DNA from 2 places in the Actinacidiphila polyblastidii genome. Region 1 is predicted to be linked to the other one. Evidence: riboswitches for the same ligand, from Rfam matches in the RefSeq annotation. Region 1 holds a riboswitch; the other holds the start of a gene.

Region 1 (5,974 bases):
AGAGGGTCATGCCGTTGGCGTGGTAGGGCAGCGAGCGGCGCCGGTGCAGCACGAGCTGGCTGTCCGGGTCGAAGTCGATCTCGTGCGCGCCGAGCAGGTTCAGCCGCCCGGTCTCGCGCACCCGGGCGACCTCCTCGTCCGCGCGCTCCACGTCGACGCTGCGCGGGGAGTGCCCGGCGAGGCCGAGCAGGACGGCCTTGGGGGTGCCGTGGCCGTGGCCGGTCGCGCCGAGCGAGCCGAACAGCTCGGCCCGCACCGACACCGTGTGGGCCAGCAGGCCCTCGTTCTTCAGCCGGTGGGCGAAGATCCCGGCGGCGCGCATCGGGCCCACGGTGTGCGAGCTGGACGGCCCTATGCCGATCGAGAACAGGTCGAAGACCGAAATGGCCACGGAAAACGTACTCCTCGGTTGTCGCGGACGCCGTTGTCCGCTGTGGGGGTGCCGGGCGGGGCCGCCGGTGCGGCGGCCCCGCCCGTCGAGCGGCCGGGGCTAGAGCCCCGGGTACAGCGGGTGCTTGGCGGCCAGCGCCTCGACCCGCTCACGCAGCGCGGTGGCCTCGGTCCCCCCGAAGGGCGACGCGGCCTTCAGCGTCTGCGCGATCACGTCGGCGATCTCGCGGAAGTCGTCGGCCTGGAAGCCGCGCGTGGCGAGCGCGGGGGTGCCGATCCGCAGCCCCGAGGTCACCATCGGGGGGCGCGGGTCGTTCGGGACGGCGTTGCGGTTGACGGTGACGCCGACCTGGTGCAGCCGGTCCTCGGCCTGCTGCCCGTCCAGCGCCGAGTCGCGCAGGTCCACCAGGACCAGGTGCACGTCGGTGCCCCCGGAGAGCACCGAGACGCCCGCCTCGGCGAGGTCCGCGCCGGTCAGCCGCTCGGCGAGGATCCTGGCGCCCTCCAGCGTACGTGACTGGCGGTCCTTGAACTCCGCCGTGGCCGCGGCCTTGAACGCCACCGCCTTCGCGGCGATCACGTGCTCCAGCGGGCCGCCCTGCTGACCGGGGAAGACCGCGGAGTTGATCTTCTTGGCGAGGTCCGCGGTGGAGAGGATCACACCGCCGCGCGGGCCGCCGAGGGTCTTGTGCGTGGTGGTGGTGACCACGTGCGCGTGCGGCACCGGCGAGGGGTGCAGCCCGGCCGCGACCAGGCCGGCGAAGTGCGCCATGTCGACCATCAGGTACGCGCCGACCTCGTCGGCGATCCGGCGGAACGCCGCGAAGTCCAGCTGCCGCGGGTACGCCGACCAGCCCGCCACGATCAGCTGCGGCCGGTGCTCCTTGGCCAGCCGCTCGACCTCGGCCATGTCGACCCGGTTGGTCTCGGCGTCGACGTGGTAGGCGGCGACCTTGTACAGCTTGCCGGAGAAGTTGATCTTCATCCCGTGGGTCAGGTGACCGCCGTGCGCCAGGTCCAGGCCCAGGATGGTGTCCCCGGGCTTGATCAGGGCGAACATCGCGGCGGCGTTCGCCTGCGCGCCCGAGTGCGGCTGGACGTTCGCCGCCTCGGCGCCGAACAGCTCCTTCACCCGGTCGATCGCCAGCTGCTCGATCACGTCGACGTGCTCGCAGCCGCCGTAGTAGCGGCGGCCCGGGTAGCCCTCGGCGTACTTGTTGGTCAGCACCGAGCCCTGGGCCTCCAGCACCGCGACCGGCGCGAAGTTCTCCGAGGCGATCATCTCCAGGGTGGACTGCTGGCGGTGCAGCTCGGCGTCGACCGCGGCGGCGACGTCCGGGTCGAACTCGTGCAGGGACTGGTTCAGCAGCGACATGTGCGTCAGGTCTCCTCAGCCCGCGATGAACGCGTCGTACTCGGCCGCGGACAGCAGCTCCGCGTCGTCGCCCGACACCCGCACCTTGAAGAGCCAGCCGCCCTCGAAGGGCGCGGAGTTGACCAGCGCCGGGTCGTCGACGACGTCCTGGTTGACCTCGGTGACCTCACCGGACACCGGCGAGTACAGGTCGCTGACCGACTTGGTGGACTCCAGCTCGCCGCAGGTCTCGCCGGCGGTGACCGTCGCGCCCGCCTCGGGGAGCTGGACGAAGACGACGTCGCCGAGCGCGTCGGCGGCGTGCGAGGTGATCCCCACGGCCGACACCCCGTCCGCGGCGGCGGAGACCCACTCGTGTTCCTTGCTGTAGCGCAGCTGCTCAGGATTGATGCTCATGACGGAATTCTCCCGGATGGATGACGGTCCCCGCGCGCGGCGCGAGGACGGGCGGAGTCGGAGGGGTGCGGAAGTCGCGGGAAGTCGGAGGGGGCATGCGGTGCGGCGCGCGCGGCGGCCGCGCGCGGTGACGGAGCGGGACCGTCAGCGCTCGCGCTTGTAGAACGGCAGCGCGACCACGTCGTGCGGCTCCTGGGCGCCGCGGATGTCGACCGCGACCCCCGCGCTGCCGGGCGCCGCGTGCGGCGCGTCCACGTACGCCATGGCGATCGGCACGCCGAGGGTGGGGGAGGGCGCGCCGGAGGTGACCTCGCCGATCACCGCGCCGGAGCCGTCGGTGACCGGGTAGCCGGCCCGCGGCACCCGGCGGCCGTGCGCGACCAGGCCGACCAGCCGGCGCGGCGGGGTCGCGTCCGCCTTGCGAGCCGCGGCGTCGAGCGCGTCGCGGCCGACGAAGTCGCCGGGCTTGTCGAACTTCACCACCCGGCCGAGCCCCGCGTCGAAGGGCGTCAGCGCGGTGGTCAGCTCGTGCCCGTACAGCGGCATCCCGGCCTCCAGGCGCAGCGTGTCCCGGCAGGACAGCCCGCACGGCACCAGCCCGGCGCCGGCGCCGGCCGCCGTCAGCTCCTGCCACAGCCGCTCGGCGTCGCCGGGCGCCACGAACAGCTCGAAGCCGTCCTCGCCGGTGTAGCCGGTGCGGGCGATCAGCGCGTCCGCACCGGCGACGGTGGCGGGCAGCCCCGCGTAGTACTTGAGCCCGTCGAGGTCCGCGTCGGTGAGCGACTTCAGGATGCCGGGGGACTGCGGGCCCTGGACGGCGAGCAGCGCGTACGCGTCCCGGTCGTCGCGGACCGCCGCGTCGAAGCCGGCCGCCCGCTCGGTCACCGCGTCGAGCACGGTCTGCGCGTTGGAGGCGTTGGCGACGATCATGTACTCCCGGTCGGCGAGCCGGTAGACGATCAGGTCGTCCAGGATGCCGCCGTCGGCCGCGCAGATCATCGTGTAGCGGGCCCGGCCCGGGGCGAGCGCCGACAGGTGGCCGACCAGCGCGTGATCGAGCAGCTCCCCGGCCTGCGGTCCGGTCACGGTGATCTCGCCCATGTGCGAGAGGTCGAAGAGGCCGGCGCGGGTGCGGACCGCCTGGTGCTCCTCGCGCTCGCTGGTGTACCGCAGCGGCATGTCCCAGCCCGCGAAGTCGGTCATGGTCGCGCCCAGGGCGCGGTGCAGCGCGTCGAGCGCGGTACGGCGGGGTTCGCTCATCGGAAACGGGCTCCCAGGTGAGGACGGTACGGAAACGAGGCCACAGCGGCCTCCCCATCTGTCATCGGAACCTGAGAGGTTCACCGTGACCCCGCGCGGGGCCCGGCTTGCACCTTGGGTGGGAGGGAGCCCGGTGGGGCGCCCTCCGCTTTTCAGATCTGCCTCGTCCGCGCGGTATCTGTGCCTGAGAGATTCAAGGGAGGACTTGCTCCTTCGGCGCCCGGCCCTCCTGAGAGGAACCGGAACTCTCCCGCGCGGCCTCCAACGGCCGGTATGCAAGTTGTGCCGACCATCATTGCACGCCCGGGTCGGAGTGACGGCAGGAGCCGCTAGGGTTTCCCGGGCAACGGCGGCACATGGGCGGACAAGGGTGGACATGGAGAATCCGGCACCGTACATATGGCCGGCCAACGAGCTGGAGGAAGTCCTCTCGGCGAGCGTCGGCAACCCCGCCGCCGGGCCCAGGCTGCTGGAGGTGCTCGGCCGCTCCCGGATCTGGGTGCCGCTGCCGAACGGCGGCGGGGCGCCCGGCTTCGACCTGCCCACCATGGAGCTCGAAGGCGCCCCCTACGTGCCGGTGTTCAGCTCGGAGCAGCAGTTCCGGCAGGCCGCCGACGGGATGTCCTGCGCGGTCGCGCCGGTGCACGAGTTCGCCCGCGGGCTGCCTCCCGCGGTGGGCATCGCGGTCAACCCCGGCGGGGCGGTGGGCGTCCCGCTGCCGCCGGCCGCGGTCGCCGAACTGTGCCGCGCCGACCGGTCCCCGTCCGGCGCCGCGCCCACCCCCGGGGCGCGGGTGCGGCTGTGGGAGCCGGGCCACGAGGAGGAGCCGGTGGACTTCCTGGCCGCCGCGGCCGCCGAGTTCGCGGTCACGCCGGTCGTGCTCACCGCGCGCCGGGCGCTGGCGTCGGTCGAGGAGGAGCCGCCGGCCCTCTTCGTCGGCGTCGAGCTGGACCGCTGGCAGGAGGAGGACCGGGCGGCCGCGCTGGACGGCCTCGGCCGGGCGCTGGGCGCGGCGCCGCTGCCCTGGCAGGTCCACCTGATCCTGCTCGACGTGGCACAGGACCCGGTGGCGGACTGGATGCTGGAGGCCGTCGCGCCGTTCTTCGCCCGGGACTGACGCGTCCGGCGCGAGCGGCGGCGGCAGGGACGGCGGTCCTGGCGGCGGCAGCGGGGCCACGACCGGACCGGCCACGACCGCCGCCGACCGCGGCGGTCCGGGCACGACCGCGGACGACCGCGGACGACCGGGCCCGACCGGCCGGGCCGGTGGCGGCCCGTATACGCGCTGTATACGCGCCATATAGGCGGCGCGGCTTGAGTCGAGACGCGTTCCACCGGGAACACTCGAACTGATTTGATGGCGTCGGACGAACCAAGCGGAATCGGCGGACGAGGGGAAAGGGCGGTCCCAGGTGATCGCGGGTGCGCAAGGCGGCGCGGCGGCGGCCGGCCAGGTGGAGCGGATGCTGCACCAGGTGGCGCCCGGCCGGTTCGACGCATACGAGAACCTGCTCGTGTCGCTCGCCGAGGGCCAGGTGTGGATGCTGCTGTGGCACGGCAGGTCGGGCGCGCCCGACGCCCAGTACGGCAGCATGCAGATCGGCGGGCACCCGTACGCGCCGTGCGTCAGCTCGCCGCGCGAGCTGGCCGCGAGCGGCTGGACCAGGGACCACGAGGTGGTCTCCGGGCGGGACATCGCGCTGACCCTCTACCCCGACCGGTGCGGCCTGTGGCTCAATCCGCACGCGGCGGGCGGCGGCGTCGGCATCCCGTGGGCGGACCTGCGCAGGATCGCCGTCGGCCTCGACGTGCTGCCGGCCGGCCCGCTGCAGATCGCCGAACCGTCCCTGCAGCTCCCGCAGTTCTACGCGCTGCTCGCCCAGGCCGCGCACGCCACCCCCGCGGTGCGGGCGCTGCGCAACGCCTGGGTGCAGCCCGCGCTCGGCGAGCCGTACCTGGCGATCGGCGTCGAGGTCTACGACGGCGCGCCGCAGGCGGTCGAGGCGGTCCGCCTGATGATGCAGCAGGCGGTGGCGGGCGTGCCCGACGGGCTCGCCGTCTCCACCGTGGCGCTGGGCGACCCCTACGACCCGGTGGCGCTGTGGATGCGGGCGAACGCCCCCGCGTTCTTCGACCGCCAGGCGCACGCCGGCAGCTCCGCGTGGGGCCCGCGCTAGCGCACTGACCGCACGTCAGTCCCGCCGCTGGTCCCGCCGTTGGTCCCGGCGTCCGGGACGCCGTTCCGGACGCTGTTCGGGCCGCCGTTCGGGCGCGGCGTCCAGCGCGGCGTCGATCAGGCCCAGCGGGGGGCTGCCGAGCGAGAGCAGCGCGGCGTGGAAGCGGGGCAGCGTGAACTGGGCGCCCCAGGCGCGCCGCGCCTTCTCGCGCAGCCGGAGGATCTCCAACTTGCCCCAGGTGTACCGGCCGTAGGCGGCGTCGAAGGTGCCGCGGCGGGCCTCGGAGACCGCGCTGGCCCGCGCGAGGTGCGCGTCGCGCATGAACAGCCGGGTGGCGTCGTCGAACTCCATCGACCCGGTGTGCAGCCCGATCGCG
Region 2 (5,974 bases), on a different contig from region 1:
CCGGGCTCACCGCGTCGGTCGGCCTGGCCGGCTCGAAGCTGCTCGCCAAGATCGCCTCGGAGCAGGCCAAGCCGGACGGCCTGCTGGTGGTCGAGCCGGGCACCGAGCGGGCGCTGCTGGACCCGATGCCGGTGCGCACCCTGTGGGGCGTCGGCCCGGCCACCGCGGAGCATCTGCGCAGGGCCGGCATCACCACCGTCGCCGAGATCAGCGGGGCCGGCGAGGCGGAGCTGGTCAGACTGCTCGGCAAGTCGCACGGCGCCGGGCTCTACGCGATGGCGGCGGGTCTGGACAACCGCCCGGTGGTCGCCGACCGGGACGTGAAGTCGGTGTCGGTCGAGGACACCTTCGACCACGACCTCACCGACCGCGCCCACGTCCGCCACGAGATCGACCGGCTCGCCGACCGCTGCGTGCAGCGGCTGCGCGGCGCGGGCCGCTCCGGCCGGACGGTGGTGGTGAAGGTGCGGCGCTACGACTTCTCCACGCTGACCCGCTCCGAGACGCTGCGCGCCCCCACCGACGACCCCTCCGTGGTCCGCGAGACCGCCCGCCGGCTGATCGAGGCGGTCGACATCACCGGCGGCCTGCGGCTGCTGGGCGTGGGCGTGACGGGCCTGGCCGACTTCACCCAGGAGGACCTGTTCGCGCAGCGCGCGGCGGAGCGGGAGCCCGGTGAGTCCGATGCGGCGGAGCTGCCGTCCAGCCCGCCCCCGCCGCCCGCGCGGTCCGACCGCTGGCTGTCCGGCCAGGACGTGGTGCACGAGGAGTACGGCCCCGGCTGGGTGCAGGGCAGCGGGGTCGGGCGGGTCACGGTCCGCTTCGAGGTGCCGACGGACACCCTGCCCGGCCGGGTGCGCACCTTCGCCGTCGAGGACCCGGCGCTCACCCACGGCGAGCCGCTGCCGCTCGTCGCGCTGCGCGACACGCCCCTGCCGACGCCGCAGCAGCCGCGGCCGACGCCGGGCGCGGCCGGGGACGCGACGCCCGAGCCAGAGCCGCCGGCCGTCGCTCAGTCCTCGCCAGGCCGCGCGCCGAAGTCCCGCTCGGGCGCCGGCACCGGCTCCGGTCCTGAGCGCGGCACGTCCATCCCGTAGTGGTGGTACAGCTGCAGCTCCTGCTCGGGGGACAGGTGGCGGCCCACGCCGAAGTCCGGGGCGTCCTTGATGAGCGACTTCTTGAACGGCACCTCCAGCCGGCCGTCCACCAGCGCGCTGGGCTCCAGCGGCACGAACGCGTCCCGGGTGAACAGCCCGGTACGCACCGCCGCCCATTCGGGGGTGCCGGTCGCGTCGTCGAGGTACACCTCGTCCACCGTGCCGATCCTGGTCCCGTCGCGGTCGAAGGCGCGGCGCCCGATCAGGCTGCGCGGATCGATGTCGGTCTGCACGGTCCCTCCAACTCACGGCGAATGCTGCTGGACACCACCCAAAGCCACATTACGGGCGCTGTCGACCGCGGATCGGCCGGGCGCGCGACCCGCCAGGCGGCCTCGGCCTGCCCGGCGTCGTCGCTGGTACGCTGAGGGTGGCTGCAAACCCCATGCGGGAGAGTCCTTCGCACGCACCGTCAAGGGCGTGACGAAGGCGCCGAAGGAGCAATCCCTCCCCGGAATCTCTCAGGCATCCGTACCGCACGGGCGAGGTCACTCTGGAAAGCAGGGCCTGCTCCGGAAGCGCCGCCGCCTCCGGAACGCGTCCTCACCGACGGTGAAAGCCGCCCCGGCAGGGGCGGTGAAGCTCTCAGGTTCTGATGACAGAGGGGGAGGCCGTACGGGTGCCCGCACCGCGCACCCCCGAAGGTCGTGACAGACCAGGAGGCCGCCGCAGATGACTGACCGCCGCATCCCCCTCGCCGAGCTGGAAGCCGGAGTGCCCTTCGCACGCCGCCACATCGGGCCCGACGCCGAGGCGCAGGCGAAGATGCTCGCCCAGGTCGGCTACGGCTCGCTGGACGAGCTGACCGACGCGGCCGTGCCCGCGGCCATAAAGAGCGCCGAGGCGCTCGGCCTGCCCGCGGCGGTGACCGAGGCCGAGGTGCTCGCCGAGCTGCGCGCCCTGGCCGGCCGCAACCAGGTGCTGGCCCCGATGATCGGCCTCGGCTACTACGGCACCTTCACGCCGCCGGTGATCCTGCGCAACGTCATGGAGAACCCGTCCTGGTACACGGCCTACACGCCGTACCAGCCGGAGATCTCGCAGGGCCGGCTGGAGGCGCTGATCAACTTCCAGACGGTGGTCGCCGACCTCACCGGGCTGCCCACCTCCGGCGCCTCGCTGCTGGACGAGAGCACCGCCGCGGCCGAGGCGATGGCGCTGTCCCGGCGGGTCGGCAAGGTCAAGGAGGGCGTCTTCCTGGTCGACGCCGACACCTTCCCGCAGACCCTGGCGGTGCTCAGGACCCGCGCGGAGCCGACCGGCGTCGAGATCGTCGTCGCCGACCTGGCCGACGGCATCCCGGCCGAGGCCGCCGAGCGCGGCGTCTTCGGCGTGCTGCTGCAGTACCCCGGCGCCTCGGGGGCGGTACGGGACCTGCGGCCGATCGTGGCGCGGGCGCACGAGCTGGGCGCGGTCGTCACGGTGGCCGCCGACCTGCTGGCGCTGACGCTGCTCGCCTCGCCCGGTGCCCTCGGCGCGGACATCGCGGTCGGCACCACGCAGCGGTTCGGCGTGCCCATGGGCTTCGGCGGCCCGCACGCCGGCTACATGGCGGTGCGCGAGTCCTACGCGCGCAACCTGCCCGGCCGGCTCGTGGGGGTCTCGGTGGACGCGGACGGCGACAAGGCGTACCGCCTGGCGCTCCAGACCCGCGAGCAGCACATCCGCCGGGAGAAGGCCACCAGCAACATCTGCACCGCGCAGGTGCTGCTCGCCGTGATGGCGGGCATGTACGCCGTCTACCACGGCCCCGACGGGCTGGCCGGCATCGCCCGCCGCACCCACCGCTACGCCGCGGTGCTCGCCGCGGGCCTGCGGGCCGGCGGCGTCGAGATCGAGCACGACGCCTTCTTCGACACCCTCACCGCCCGGGTGCCCGGCCGCGCCGCCGAGGTCGTGGCCGCCGCCCGCGCGGCCGGCGTCAACCTGCGCCTCACCGACGCCGACCGGGTCGGCGTGGCCTGCGACGAGACCACCGACCGCGCCCAGCTGGCCGCCGTGCTCGCCGCTTTCGGCGCGCCCGCCGCCGACCTCGACGCGCTGGACGCGCGGACCGCCGACACGCTGCCCGCCGCGCTGGTCCGCACCGAGCCCTACCTGACCCACCCGGTCTTCCACCAGTACCGCAGCGAGACCGCGATGCTCCGCTACCTGCGCCGCCTCGCCGACCGCGACTACGCGCTGGACCGCGGCATGATCCCGCTGGGCTCCTGCACGATGAAGCTCAACGCCACCACCGAGATGGAGCCGGTCACCTGGCCCGAGTTCGGCGCGCTGCACCCGTTCGCGCCGATCGAGCAGGCCGCGGGCTACCTGGAGCTGATCCACGGCCTGGAGGACCAGCTCGCCGAGGTCACCGGCTACGACCGGGTCAGCCTTCAGCCGAACGCCGGGTCCCAGGGCGAGCTGGCCGGACTGCTCGCGGTCCGCGCCTACCACCGCGCCAACGGCGACACCGGACGCACGGTGTGCCTCATCCCGTCCTCCGCGCACGGCACCAACGCCGCCAGCGCGGTGATGGCCGGCATGAAGGTCGTCGTGGTGAAGACCGGCGAGAACGGCGACGTGGACGTCGAGGACCTGCACGCGAAGATCGACCGGCACCGGGACGAGCTGGCCGTGCTGATGGTCACCTACCCCTCGACCCACGGCGTCTTCGAGGACAACATCACCGACGTCTGCGCGGCCGTGCACGACGCCGGCGGCCAGGTGTACGTCGACGGCGCGAACCTCAACGCGCTGGTCGGCCTCGCCCGGCCGGGCCGGTTCGGCGCGGACGTCTCCCACCTGAACCTGCACAAGACCTTCTGCATCCCGCACGGCGGCGGCGGTCCCGGCGTCGGCCCGGTCGCGGTCCGCGCCCACCTGGCCCCGTACCTGCCGAACCACCCGCTGCAGCCCGGCGCGGGCCCGGCGACCGGCGTGGGACCCGTCTCCGGCGCGCCCTGGGGCTCGGCGGGCATCCTGCCGATCTCCTGGACGTATGTGCGGCTGATGGGCGGCGAGGGCCTGAAGCGGGCGACCCAGATCGCGGTGCTCGGCGCGAACTACGTCGCCAAGCGCCTGGAACCGCACTTCCCGGTGCTCTACACCGGCCCCGGCGGCCTGGTCGCGCACGAGTGCATCATCGACCTGCGTCCGCTGACCAGGGAGACCGGCGTCAGCGTCGACGACATCGCCAAGCGGCTGATCGACTACGGCTTCCACGCGCCGACCATGTCGTTCCCGGTGGCGGGCACCCTGATGATCGAGCCGACCGAGAGCGAGGACCTCGCCGAGCTGGACCGCTTCTGCGACGCCATGATCGCGATCCGCGGCGAGGTCGAGCGGGTCGGCGCGGGGGACTGGCCGGCCGACGACAACCCGCTGCGCGGCGCCCCGCACACCGCGGCCGCGCTCGGTGGAGAGTGGACGCACCCGTACAGCCGCGAAGAGGCCGTCTTCCCGGCCGGGGTGTCGGCCGCCGACAAGTACTGGCCGCCGGTGCGCCGCATCGACGGCGCCTACGGCGACCGCAACCTGGTCTGCTCCTGCCCGCCGCTGGACGCGTACGAGGGCTGACCGCCCGCCGTCCGCCGCCGGCCCCTCGGCCGGCGGCGGCCTGCGTTCAGGCCGCGGTGATGACCCGGCCGGAGGCCAGCGGGCGGTGCGGCGCGATGATCTGCCCGTCGGGCAGCAGCTCTCCGGTGTCCTCGAAGAGGAGCACCCCGTTGCACAGCAGGCTCCAGCCCTGTTCCGGGTGGTGGGCCACGGTGTGCGCCGCCTCGCGGTCGGAGCAGTCTGCGGTCGGGCACTGCGGGTGGTGCTGGCACATGGTCGATGCCGTCTTTCGCTGCGAGTGGTCGGTGCTGCCGGCGGTCGCTTCCCCTGTCCGCAACATGTGCGTACCCCCGTTCCTGGTGCGGCCGGTCCCAGTGTTGCTCTGCCGGCGCCGTTCCGCAGGGATTTGGCGGAGCCAGGGCACACTCGGAGAAGACTCCTCACCCGGGCGGGTGGTCGCGGTACGACGACGGCGCTCCCCTGCCTCCAAGGCGGGGGAGCGCCGTGCTGCCGTCGCAGCGGCCGCCCCTGCTGCGTTCAGGCCGGTGAGCCGGCGAGTGGCGGAGGCGCCAGCCGCACGCTCAGCACCGGCGCCAGGTCCACCAGCCGGTGCACCCGGTGCGAGGTGATCCCGGGCGGCGCGGGGGCCAGCGGGATCAGCAGGTCGGCGGGGTCCGGCTGGGCGGTCGCCGCGTCGGCGCGCGCGTCGTGGTGCAGCCACAGCGCCAGCATGTACAGCCCCGGCACCGACAGCAGATGCGGCTGGTAGGTGGCCGGCAGCGCCTCCGCCTGGCGCAGCGCCCGCTCGGTGGAGACCAGGTACGGCCCTTCGGAGAAGCGGGAGAAGACCCACCCGTCCGGCGTGGCGACGGTCTCGCCCGCAGCTGCCACCCTGGCGCCCGCCCTGATATGGAACCGCCAGCCGGTCAGCCGGGCCTGCGGCAGGGCGCCGGGCACCAGAGCCGGTTCGAACGCATGGACGGGAAGGGGGTGTTCGGCGTCCAGTGGCCCTTCCGCGGTGCGCAGCGCGGGGGTCCGCGCCTCGAGGACCGCGGTGGGCGAACTGAGCGCCGCCAGGACGCTCAGCAGGGCGGGGGCGGGTGCAGGGGGGACAAGCAGCGGCATGATGTCGCCTCTCACTTGGAGACACAACGGGAGACACATGTGGTGCGGGGGGTGCGGACGACGTCGTCGATGCGGGGGAGCATTCCTGCTCGGTTGCCTGCTCCGGCGCGCCCGGCCGAAGGCGGTATGCACAGCCTCGTGCGCGGAGTTTA

Evidence for each region. A riboswitch is a leader RNA that binds a small molecule or an ion and turns the genes downstream of it on or off. The one in region 1 is predicted to bind glycine.
Region 2: another riboswitch for glycine. It lies ahead of gcvP (aminomethyl-transferring glycine dehydrogenase); the one in region 1 lies ahead of gcvT (glycine cleavage system aminomethyltransferase GcvT).

What each region holds. Positions count from the first base shown of each region.
Region 1 is NZ_JAZEWV010000001.1:522,993-528,966, forward strand. Features, by position in the region: gene V2S66_RS02100 (L-serine ammonia-lyase) at 1-391, opposite strand, end outside; gene glyA (serine hydroxymethyltransferase) at 491-1,765, opposite strand; gene gcvH (glycine cleavage system protein GcvH) at 1,781-2,161, opposite strand; gene gcvT (glycine cleavage system aminomethyltransferase GcvT) at 2,306-3,421, opposite strand; glycine riboswitch at 3,470-3,583, opposite strand; glycine riboswitch at 3,584-3,684, opposite strand; gene V2S66_RS02120 (enhanced serine sensitivity protein SseB) at 3,798-4,538, shown strand; gene V2S66_RS02125 (enhanced serine sensitivity protein SseB C-terminal domain-containing protein) at 4,834-5,598, shown strand; gene V2S66_RS02130 (DUF885 family protein) at 5,614-5,974, opposite strand, start outside.
Region 2 is NZ_JAZEWV010000045.1:9,165-15,138, forward strand. Features, by position in the region: gene V2S66_RS31010 (DNA polymerase IV) at 1-1,097, shown strand, start outside; gene V2S66_RS31015 (PRC-barrel domain-containing protein) at 1,013-1,390, opposite strand; glycine riboswitch at 1,536-1,644, shown strand; glycine riboswitch at 1,645-1,769, shown strand; gene gcvP (aminomethyl-transferring glycine dehydrogenase) at 1,830-4,718, shown strand; gene V2S66_RS31025 (DUF5999 family protein) at 4,765-4,971, opposite strand; gene V2S66_RS31030 (hypothetical protein) at 5,235-5,822, opposite strand.